Solitalea lacus: one gene and its partner. Each later gene encodes a partner of the first gene's protein in a complex. Links are inferred from orthologs where the notes say so. Each region holds a gene or a part of one and is shown on either strand. Other genes may lie near its edges.

Region 1 (5,627 bases):
AGTTCCACTGGCGGTAATAATATCATTGCCAATTTGTTCGGCCAAATCTTGATGATCTGCTTTTTTTATAACTTGAGAAGGATCATCAGGCAACACTAAATCTTGTCCTTGATAATTTTTATGAATGATTGGCTTAACTCCGGCTCCGCTACAATCCGGCGAAGTATCTACATGTGAACAAAAACACAAAACCGGAACATTCTTTTCACTCGTAGCAGGAATGGTTGCATATACATAGCCGAAATCATCTAAATGAGCATCATCAATGCCCATTGCTTTTAGCTCTTCAACTAAAATGCGGCTTAGATTTTTCTGTTTTTGGGTAGTAGGTGCGGCTGTTGAATGCGGATCAGATTGAGTATCAACCTGAACGTAACGCATAAAACGCTCGGTAACGGTAAATTTATAATTGTTCATAAAATTTATTGGGATATAAAAGAAACCATAGCCCATAGAATAAACTATGGTTTAAATTTTAAACAAGGTATACGGCATCTTCCTGACCTTCAATGCCCAAAACCACATCAATATGTTCTTGAGCAACCGTTGAAAGTTCCAGCCCTACAAAATCATTGTGTATAGGAAAAAGCTTATGACTTCTATCAACCAATACTACAGTACGCACTTTTTTGGTTGGAATATTAAGAAATATTCCTAGTCCGTACACTAATGTACGACCAGTATTCAGCACATCGTCAACCACTACAATTACTTTATTGGCGCATTCTTCAATAGGAAGATCGGTTTTGGCATTTAACGAGCTGCTGGTTTTCTCCAACTCAATATTTACCAATGTTACTTTTATATCTCCTATTGATTCAATAACCTTTTTTAAACGGGCAGCCAAAGTGTTCCCACGCGGAACGATACCTGCAAGAACAATCTCCTTTTCATCAAAGTTATCTTCAAAAATCTGATACGCTATACGATCAACTTTTTGCTGTATCTGTTTTTTATCGAGAATCTTTATTTTATCACTCATGAGTAAAATTTAGGAGTTAAAAATAACGGTAAATAGTGCAATTGCCAATAGGTTTACTTATACGGATAAAAAACAAAATTAGCCCCTTCAGGAATTACTACAAATAAGCACATGTATTGTTTAGGGTCTTTGTAGTTGTTCACAAAATATTCCTGACGCTCTTTTGCAATAATATTCTTCTCAGTAAACTCTTCAAGCGTTGAAGCATTAATATTCCATGAGGTCTTCAGCTCTTTGCTGCTCAGGATAGTTTGTCCCAGACTTACTTCATGCTGATGTGCTACAAAAATTGGAAAATCCGAAAATTTAGCCTCAATAATATCAAGCGCTACTTCTTTAATTGCCTCATTATATAATTTAAGATCCTTTTCCAAACCAATTAATGGACTCGGACCTTGGGGTTGTTGTTCGTTTTCTAACTGCATAATACTATTCTGAATGAGTCTGCCCTCATTATGTAGTTCATTATTTTCTTTTTAGCAATACTACATTCTCAACGTGAATGGTTTGTGGGAACATATCAACCGATTGAATTTTCGCAACTTCGTATTTTTCACTTAATAAAGCTAAGTCACGAGCTTGCGTGGCCGGATTACAACTTACGTACACAATCTTTTCGGGCTCCATTTCGTTAATACGGGCAACCACATCAGCATGCATACCAGCCCTTGGCGGATCGGTAATTACCACATCAGGCTTGCCATGCTGGGCAATAAACTCAGCATTAAGCACATCCTTCATGTCGCCTGCATAAAACAAAGTATTATCAATTCCATTTATGGCAGAATTGATTTTGGCGTCTTCAATGGCATCTGGCACATACTCAACCCCTATTACTTGTTTTACTTTTCGGGCAACAAAGTTTGCAATAGTTCCGGCGCCTGTATATAAGTCGTATACCAATTCATCGCCTTTAAAATCAGCAAAATTGCGTGCTATTTTATATAGATTATAGGCTTGTTCCGAATTGGTTTGATAGAAAGATTTAGGAGAAATTTTGAACTTAATCCCCTCCATTTCTTCAAAAATATGATCGTTACCTTTAAAGGTAATCACTTCTTGATCAAAAATGGTATCATTCCTTTTTTGATTAACGATATATAACAATGAAGTTATTTGAGGGAAATGGTTATCAATATAATTCATCAAGCCATTAATAGTATCCTCATCGTTTCTGGCAAAAACAACAATCACCATCAGCTCGCCGGTACTGGCAGTACGAATGATTAGATTACGTAAAAAACCATGATGCTCTTTAAGATCATAAAATTCGAGTTTATGTTCCAAGGCATAGCTTCTTACTGCATTTCTGATTGAGTTGGAAGGATCTTGCTGCAAATAGCAATGTTCAATATCAATAATCTTATCGAAACGTTGCGGAACATGGAAGCCTAAAGCTTCGGTCTGCTCCAGGTTGTGACGATTGTCCATATCTTCTTCCGTAAGCCATCGCTTATTGGAAAAAGTGAATTCCATTTTGTTGCGGTAATACGCTGTTTTTTCTGAACCCAATATCGGAGTAAGTGTTTCCGTACTTAAACCTCCAATGCGCTCCAGGGCGTCTACAACCTGCTTTTGTTTATATTTTAACTGACCTTCATAGGTTAAATGTTGCCATTTGCAACCACCACAAATACCAAAATGTTCACAAAAAGGCTGGGCGCGATATTCAGAAGGTTTATGCAAAACATCTACCTTCCCCTCAAACAACTGTCTCCTTCTGTAGGTTACATTAATATCCACTACATCGCCAGGTACTGCTTTATCAACAAAAATTACCCGATCATTGTGTCTACCAATTGCACGTCCATCGTGTGCAATGTCAACTATTTCTACTCCCTCTGCAATATAGGGTTCAAACTTCTTTTTTGCCATCAGGCTGCAAAAATACAATTTTTAAGACTGTGGTTAAACTGTTAGTTTAAGCTAAGAAAAACTCGAATCATCTTTTAAAGGCAAACTGAATATACCATAAAAGAAAACCCCGTCAGCATTTCTACTATACGGGGCTCAACCTAAACCAATTTATCTATGAAACTTTACAATTTGAAAAGTCTAATTATGAAACGGGAAAAGCTACACTTTGTTTTATTATAAAGCTCAATTTTTTGTTCAAGCTCTTGTGAGAAGTCTTTTAATTCTCGCCTCATAATGAAATGAGCTTATTTCATGCTGCAAAAATAAAACATTTATACCAAAAACCAAAACGGTATATTTGTAAAAATGGTGTAACAATTACACTTACCTATGCAACAAACTTATGCAAAAGCTCCTCTGATTAAATAAGGAAGGATTTCATTTCGGAAGGCAATGAAATTTTTTTTCACATCAGCATCCGAAACAGATGTAAAGGCAAAGGAGAACACAATGCTTTTACTGGCGGTTACTAAAAATTGAATACGACGTGCCTGGTCACTTTTATCTTCGACATTACGAACCCTCATTACCAAATCCATTATGAGACTTTCAATCTCTGTGGAAAGATTTTTAAGAAAAGCTTGTGCATTTGCCGATTCACGAATAAAATCCCAGCCGATAAACTCATTACAAGCAGTGTAAGTTAGGCGGCTGGTTTTTAATATAAGGCTTGAAATTTCTTCAACACTTAATTTTGACTGCTTGGGATCAACGCTATCTGCAATTTCCTGGATATGCTTTTCAAGATAATCCATGATAATTGCATTGAGGATCAATTCCTTACTTTCAAAATATTTATAGATGGTGGCTTTTGCCAAATTAGCCTTTGCTGCAATTTCATTCACACTGGTTTTATGGTAACCATAACGGCGAAATAAATGCTGTGCTGCATTTTTTATACTAAGTGATATTTTATCAACATCCATCTACAGGTATCCTTAAATAATTTCTGATTGGAATTGTTTAAGGAAACGAACGTCGTTTTCAAAAAACAGTCGTAGGTCTTTGATCTGATATTTCAGCATGGTAATTCGTTCAATACCCATACCAAATGCAAAACCGGTATACTTATTCGAGTCGATGCCGCAATTCTCCAACACATTAGGATCAACCATACCACATCCTAAAATCTCAACCCAACCGGTGTATTTACAAACATTACAACCGCTACCTCCACAGATCATACAGGTTACATCCATTTCTGCCGATGGCTCGGTAAAAGGAAAGAAAGATGGACGGAAACGAACTTCTGTACCTTTGCCGTACAGTTCCTGAACGAAATAATAAAGCGTTTGCTTTAAATCCGCAAACGAAACGTTTTCGTCAATATACAAACCTTCTACCTGATGGAAGATACAGTGAGCACGGGCCGATATAGCTTCATTACGGAACACTCGTCCCGGCATAATGGCTCTAAACGGCGGTTTACCGTTTTCCATCATACGTACCTGTACTGATGAAGTATGAGTACGAAGGGCAATATCTCCCTTATCCGAACCTGTATTTTTTTGAATGAAGAAGGTATCCTGCATATCGCGAGCAGGGTGTTCTTCAGGGAAGTTCAATGCCGTAAAGTTATGCCAATCGTCTTCAATCTCCGGTCCTTCAGCTACATTGAAACCAATGCGCGAAAAAATCTCAACAATTTCTTTGCGCACGAGTGATATTGGATGACGGGATCCAATATTCACCGGATTCCCAGGTAAGGTTAAATCAATACTACTTTGCTGTTGCTGATGATTTTCAAACTGCTCTTTAAATTCAAGCACTTTTGCTTCAGCCGCCTGCTTACATTCATTTAATACTTTACCTAAAGCCCGCTTTTCTTCCGGGGTAGTTTGCTTAAATTCTTCAAACAAATCACCAATAATTCCTTTTCTACCTAAAAACTTAATCCGAAACTGCTCTAGTTCGTCGGCATTGGCCGGAGTAAATGCGTTGATTTCCGCTATGTAACCTTCAATTTTCGATTGCATGCGGCAAAGATAAAATTTTTACACATCTGAATTACATTCAATTCGCCACAAAATATACCCAAAACCAAAGAAGTACAGTTAACTCAACTCTATTTACAATAAGACTCACCCAACAAAAACCACAATCTGTTAACAAAAACTTAAACAAGTCCTGGCATTTTCATACAAATTTCCATGGGAAACCAACATCTAAAAAGACTCAGAGTTTTTCTTTCCACTTTCTCTTTTTTTCCACAAAATCACCATCTCACTTCTGTTTATCAACTAAATGATTCATATTAAGCCCAAGTAAAATAAATTAAGCCTCTGGGACAAAAAATAGATTCCGTAAAAACTCTTATTTTTACCCCCTTGAAATAATTATGGACAAAAGGTGGATCACACATTCGGATTATAATAATGAAGTAATTGACTTACTAACTCAGGAGCTGAATGTTTCCCCTATTATTGCCCAGTTATTGGAGCGACAAGGCATTACTTCTTTTGAAGAAGCCAAGTGTTTTTTCAGGCCTGACATCAACCATCTTCATGATCCTTTTTTAATGAAGGATATGGAGAGTGCAATTGAACGCATTGAAGCTGCCATTAAATCGAACGAAAAAATTTTGATTTATGGCGATTACGATGTTGACGGTACAACTTCCGTTTCATTGGTATATAGCTTCTTCCGCAAATTCTACAATCATCTCGACTACTATATTCCCGATCGTTATAAAGAAGGCTATGGCATTTCCTTCCAAGGCATAGATTAT
Region 2 (3,911 bases), 460 kb from region 1 along the record:
TCCGATACCTGCTCCCAACGCAACCACTACATATAAAATAATATCCATTCTAATTTTTAAAAAATAAAAAACCGCAACTAAAACTTATATATACCACTTTGCAGGAGTTGGCAACCAACCAAGTAAACAATGTGACTTATATAAAATTTAACTGCGGTTAAATTTGTTTTTGCTCTCAATAATTAATTACTGACTAGCTAGAAACTGGCTCAACTGTTGATCAAGTTCAGCTATCTTATCGGAGATGCCATCATCTTCAATTAAACGTTTACCATCGAATTTGAGAGCAGCTGTTGCATAATGCAATACGCACATTGATAGTAAATCTTGTTTATCCTTAACCTCATAATTTTGCATCAGCATCTTTATCCGGTCATTAATTTCCTTGGCGGCTTTCCTTACAGTTTCCTCTTCAGAAGCGTTAATACGCAACGGATACACCCTGTCGGCAATATTTATTTTAATGGAAATTTCTCCCATTTGAGCATTTAAATCACGAGTTTATTTAGTCAGAAGCACAATGCACCTGTCTATTTCTTTCGCAAATTCGTTAATTTTTTGCTGGATGTCAAGTGCCTTTTCATTACCAGCTGATAACGATGACGCAATTCTGACAACTTTTACCTTGTCTTCCAACTCCAAAATTTTGGCTTTTCGGTTTTCTGACTCTGTTTTAACCTGCTCCAATTCATGCAAAAGAGCCACGTGTTGCTGTTGCAACTTGCTATGCATCAACATTAGTTTCTGCATCTTTTGTTGGAGCTGTTCGAGAGTCCGTACCAGTTCAGCCATTTAGTTATTAGTAATTTGTAAATAAATCTAATTTTTAAACCGATTAATACTATTTATTCACTTGTTCAAGATAATTTATTTATTCGAACTTCCAATCCGACTACTAATAACAACAATAAAACAACTTATTTTCTAATTTCAGCACCCAGTTTTTCAAATCCGGTTACCAACTTTTGCATAATAGCGTCAATTTGCTTATCAGTAAGGGTTTTCTCCTCATCTTGAATAACAAAACTCAACGCATATGATTTCTTGCCCTGTGGCAATTTATCACCTTCGTATTTATCAAAAATATTAACCTCTTTCAGCAAGTTCTTTTCAGCCTGAAATGCAAGATCTTTCAGCTGAGAAAAGTTTAACGAGCTATCAACCAACATCGACAAATCTCGACGAACAGCAGGGAACTTAGCCACTTCTGTATATTCTGTCTTATTATTCAGCTGTACTTTTAACAAATATTCCCAATTAATGTCAGCAAAAAAGACAGGTTTGTCGATATCCATCTTTTTAAGGATGGCTTTGTTAATTTGACCTAACTGAACAATTACATTTTTACCTTTTTTATAGGTAAGTCCCTCGCTAATCAAATCATTTTTAACTACCTCTGATGATACAACAGATACTTTCAACTTTGTTAAAAGCGCATCAACAAAACCTTTCAGCGAGAAATAATCAACCTGGTCATTTGTAGCATTCCATTGCTCCTGTTCTTTACGACCGGTAACAAAAAGAGCTAAACGAGGTTCTTCAAAATAGCCATTTTCAGTCTTTTTGTAGATTTTGCCGAATTCATACAGTTTTAAATCAGCGTTTTTCCTATTTTGATTGTAGGCTATTGCTTCTAATCCCGAAAACAATAAAGTTTGACGCAACACGTCTAAATCACTGCTCAATGGATTTAAAATCTCAACGTTTTCCTCAGAACTAATTGTTGCAGTTAACTGACTATAGGCTGATTTGGTTAATGAATTAGACATGATTTCATTAAAGCCATTAGCCGTATAGAAATCAGAAACTGCATTTTGCAACTTTTCTCTGTCGGGCTTCACAGCGAATGACAAAGATGAGTTAAGTATTGTTGGAATTTCGATGTTATTGTATCCGTAAATACGCAAAATCTCCTCAATAACATCAACTTCGCGTGTAACATCCACTTTATTGGTGGGTACTCCTACATGTAATCCATCGATATTTTCGGCTAAAATATCAAAGTTCAACGCAGCGAGTATTGATTTGATCTCTTCAGCAGGGATTTGTTTACCGATTAAACGATGCACATTTTTATAAGTGATCTCCACTTCAGCTTTTTTAACTTCCGTAGGATAGATATCAACAACCTCCGAAGAAATTGAACCTCCTGCCACTTCTTTAATCAGCAAAGCAGCACGTTTTAATGCGAAAACAGTTGCATTAGCATCGGTACCACGCTCAAATCGGAATGATGAATCCGTTTTGAGATTATGACGTTTACCGGTTTTACGAACTAAAACAGGGTTGAAATATGCAGATTCAAGGAATATAGATTTGGTTTCGTTCTTCACCCCTGATTGTAATCCTCCAAAAACTCCGGCAATACACATTTCTTCATCAGCATTGCAGATCATCAGGTCTTCAGCAGAATGGATGCGTTCAACGCCATCCAAAGTTACAAACTTCGTACCTTCAGCAGCTTTGCGAACGATTACTTTATTGCCTTTGATCTCTGCAGCGTCAAAAGCATGTAATGGTTGGCCAGTTTCATGCAAAACGAAATTGGTCACATCCACTATATTATTGATCGGTCTGATGTGAATGGCACGTAGTTTATTTTGCAACCATTCAGGAGAATCTTTAACGGTTACGTTCGAAATGGTTACTCCTGAGTAACGAGGGCAGGCTTCAGCATCAACCACCTCAACTCCAATCGTTAAGTCATGGTTATCAACCTTAAACCCATCAACCGAAGGAAGGATCACTTGACTTTTCAGAAAGGCTGCAATATCACCAGCCACTCCAATATGCGAGGCTGCATCTATGCGGTTTGGTGTTAGGCCTATTTCAAAACAGTAATCATCTTCTATTTTGAAATACTCCTTTGCCGGCATACCAATAGGTGCGTCTTCCGGCAATACCATAATTCCTGCGTGCGACTCACCCAAACCAATTTCATCTTCGGCACAGATCATTCCTTCTGAAACCTCACCACGTATTTTGGCTTTCTTAATTTCAAATGGCTCACCCGAACTTGGATAAACCGTACAACCAACCGTAGCCACCACCACCTTTTGTCCGGAAGTCACATTTGGAGCACCACACACAATATCCAACTCACGCTCTCCCCCAACATTTACTTTTGTAACGCTTAACTTATCAGCATTGGGATGTTTTTCACGGAAAGTAACATGGCCAATCACGAGCCCTTCTAGTCCTCCAGGAACGGTCTGAATTTTCTCCAGACTTTCAACTTCTAATCCTGTGTTAGTAAGAATTTTTGAGATCTCCTCAGGACTTAATTCTGTATTAATATATTGTTTTAACCAGCTATAAGAAATCTTCATGTGTTTAACGCTTTTAGGCGAAGCGCAAAAATAGGAAAAAATTTGACGCTACATCTTTAGAACGCCAACTAAGACCAAAAAACGATGGTAGTTTAATCTAACTCCATACTCTAAAAGCAAGCAGTTTCAACACAAATAGATCTCACTCAAAGTTATTTAGATTAATTACAAATAATATTTGCCAACTTCAATTCGATTTATACCTTTGTGCCTAATTTAGATTTAATACAAATAACACTTACTAAAATGTATAATAACAACTACAAATCTACCTCTCTTTCCTATATAGTAGGTTTTATAATGCTCTTTTTTAGTTTTGGTGCAAAAGCTCAGACTAAAAATGGAAGCATTTCAGGAACTGTTAAAACCAGCGATGGCAATCCAGCGGCAACGGTAAACATTATCCTTAAAGAGGTTAACAAAGGAACAATCGCCAATGATTCAGGTTCTTTTTTGTTGAAAGGTATAAAAGAGGGTTCCTACACACTATTAGTAACTTTTGTTGGTCTTAATCCACAGGAAAAAACAGTAAATGTAATTGCAGGGCAAACGGCATCCGTCGAGATCACTCTAACTGAATCT

Evidence for each region.
Region 2: the proteins of pheS (region 1) and pheT are in contact, whole or in part, in a crystal structure (PDB 6P24), measured with the Escherichia coli proteins. The link is inferred for Solitalea lacus from one-to-one orthologs.

Annotation. Positions count from the first base shown.
Region 1 is NZ_CP091740.1:965,547-971,173, reverse strand. What follows is about bases 2,857-5,627. They hold pheS (phenylalanine--tRNA ligase subunit alpha), read right to left. Parts: upstream 4,876-5,627; coding sequence 3,838-4,875; downstream 2,857-3,837. Other genes in these bases: recJ (single-stranded-DNA-specific exonuclease RecJ), read left to right, coding at 5,238-5,627; L2B55_RS04120 (TetR/AcrR family transcriptional regulator), read right to left, coding at 3,241-3,825; rlmD (23S rRNA (uracil(1939)-C(5))-methyltransferase RlmD), read right to left, coding at 2,857-2,857. Outside these bases: pepT (peptidase T), read right to left, coding at 1-417; L2B55_RS04135 (phosphoribosyltransferase family protein), read right to left, coding at 476-982; L2B55_RS04130 (hypothetical protein), read right to left, coding at 1,036-1,407; more of rlmD, read right to left, coding at 1,448-2,856.
Region 2 is NZ_CP091740.1:1,421,413-1,425,323, reverse strand. What follows is about bases 624-3,717. They hold pheT (phenylalanine--tRNA ligase subunit beta), read right to left. Parts: upstream 3,330-3,717; coding sequence 918-3,329; downstream 624-917. Other genes in these bases: L2B55_RS06005 (TonB-dependent receptor), read left to right, coding at 3,576-3,717; L2B55_RS06015 (hypothetical protein), read right to left, coding at 624-792. Outside these bases: rny (ribonuclease Y), read right to left, coding at 1-48; L2B55_RS06020 (cell division protein ZapA), read right to left, coding at 187-480; more of L2B55_RS06015, read right to left, coding at 502-623; more of L2B55_RS06005, read left to right, coding at 3,718-3,911.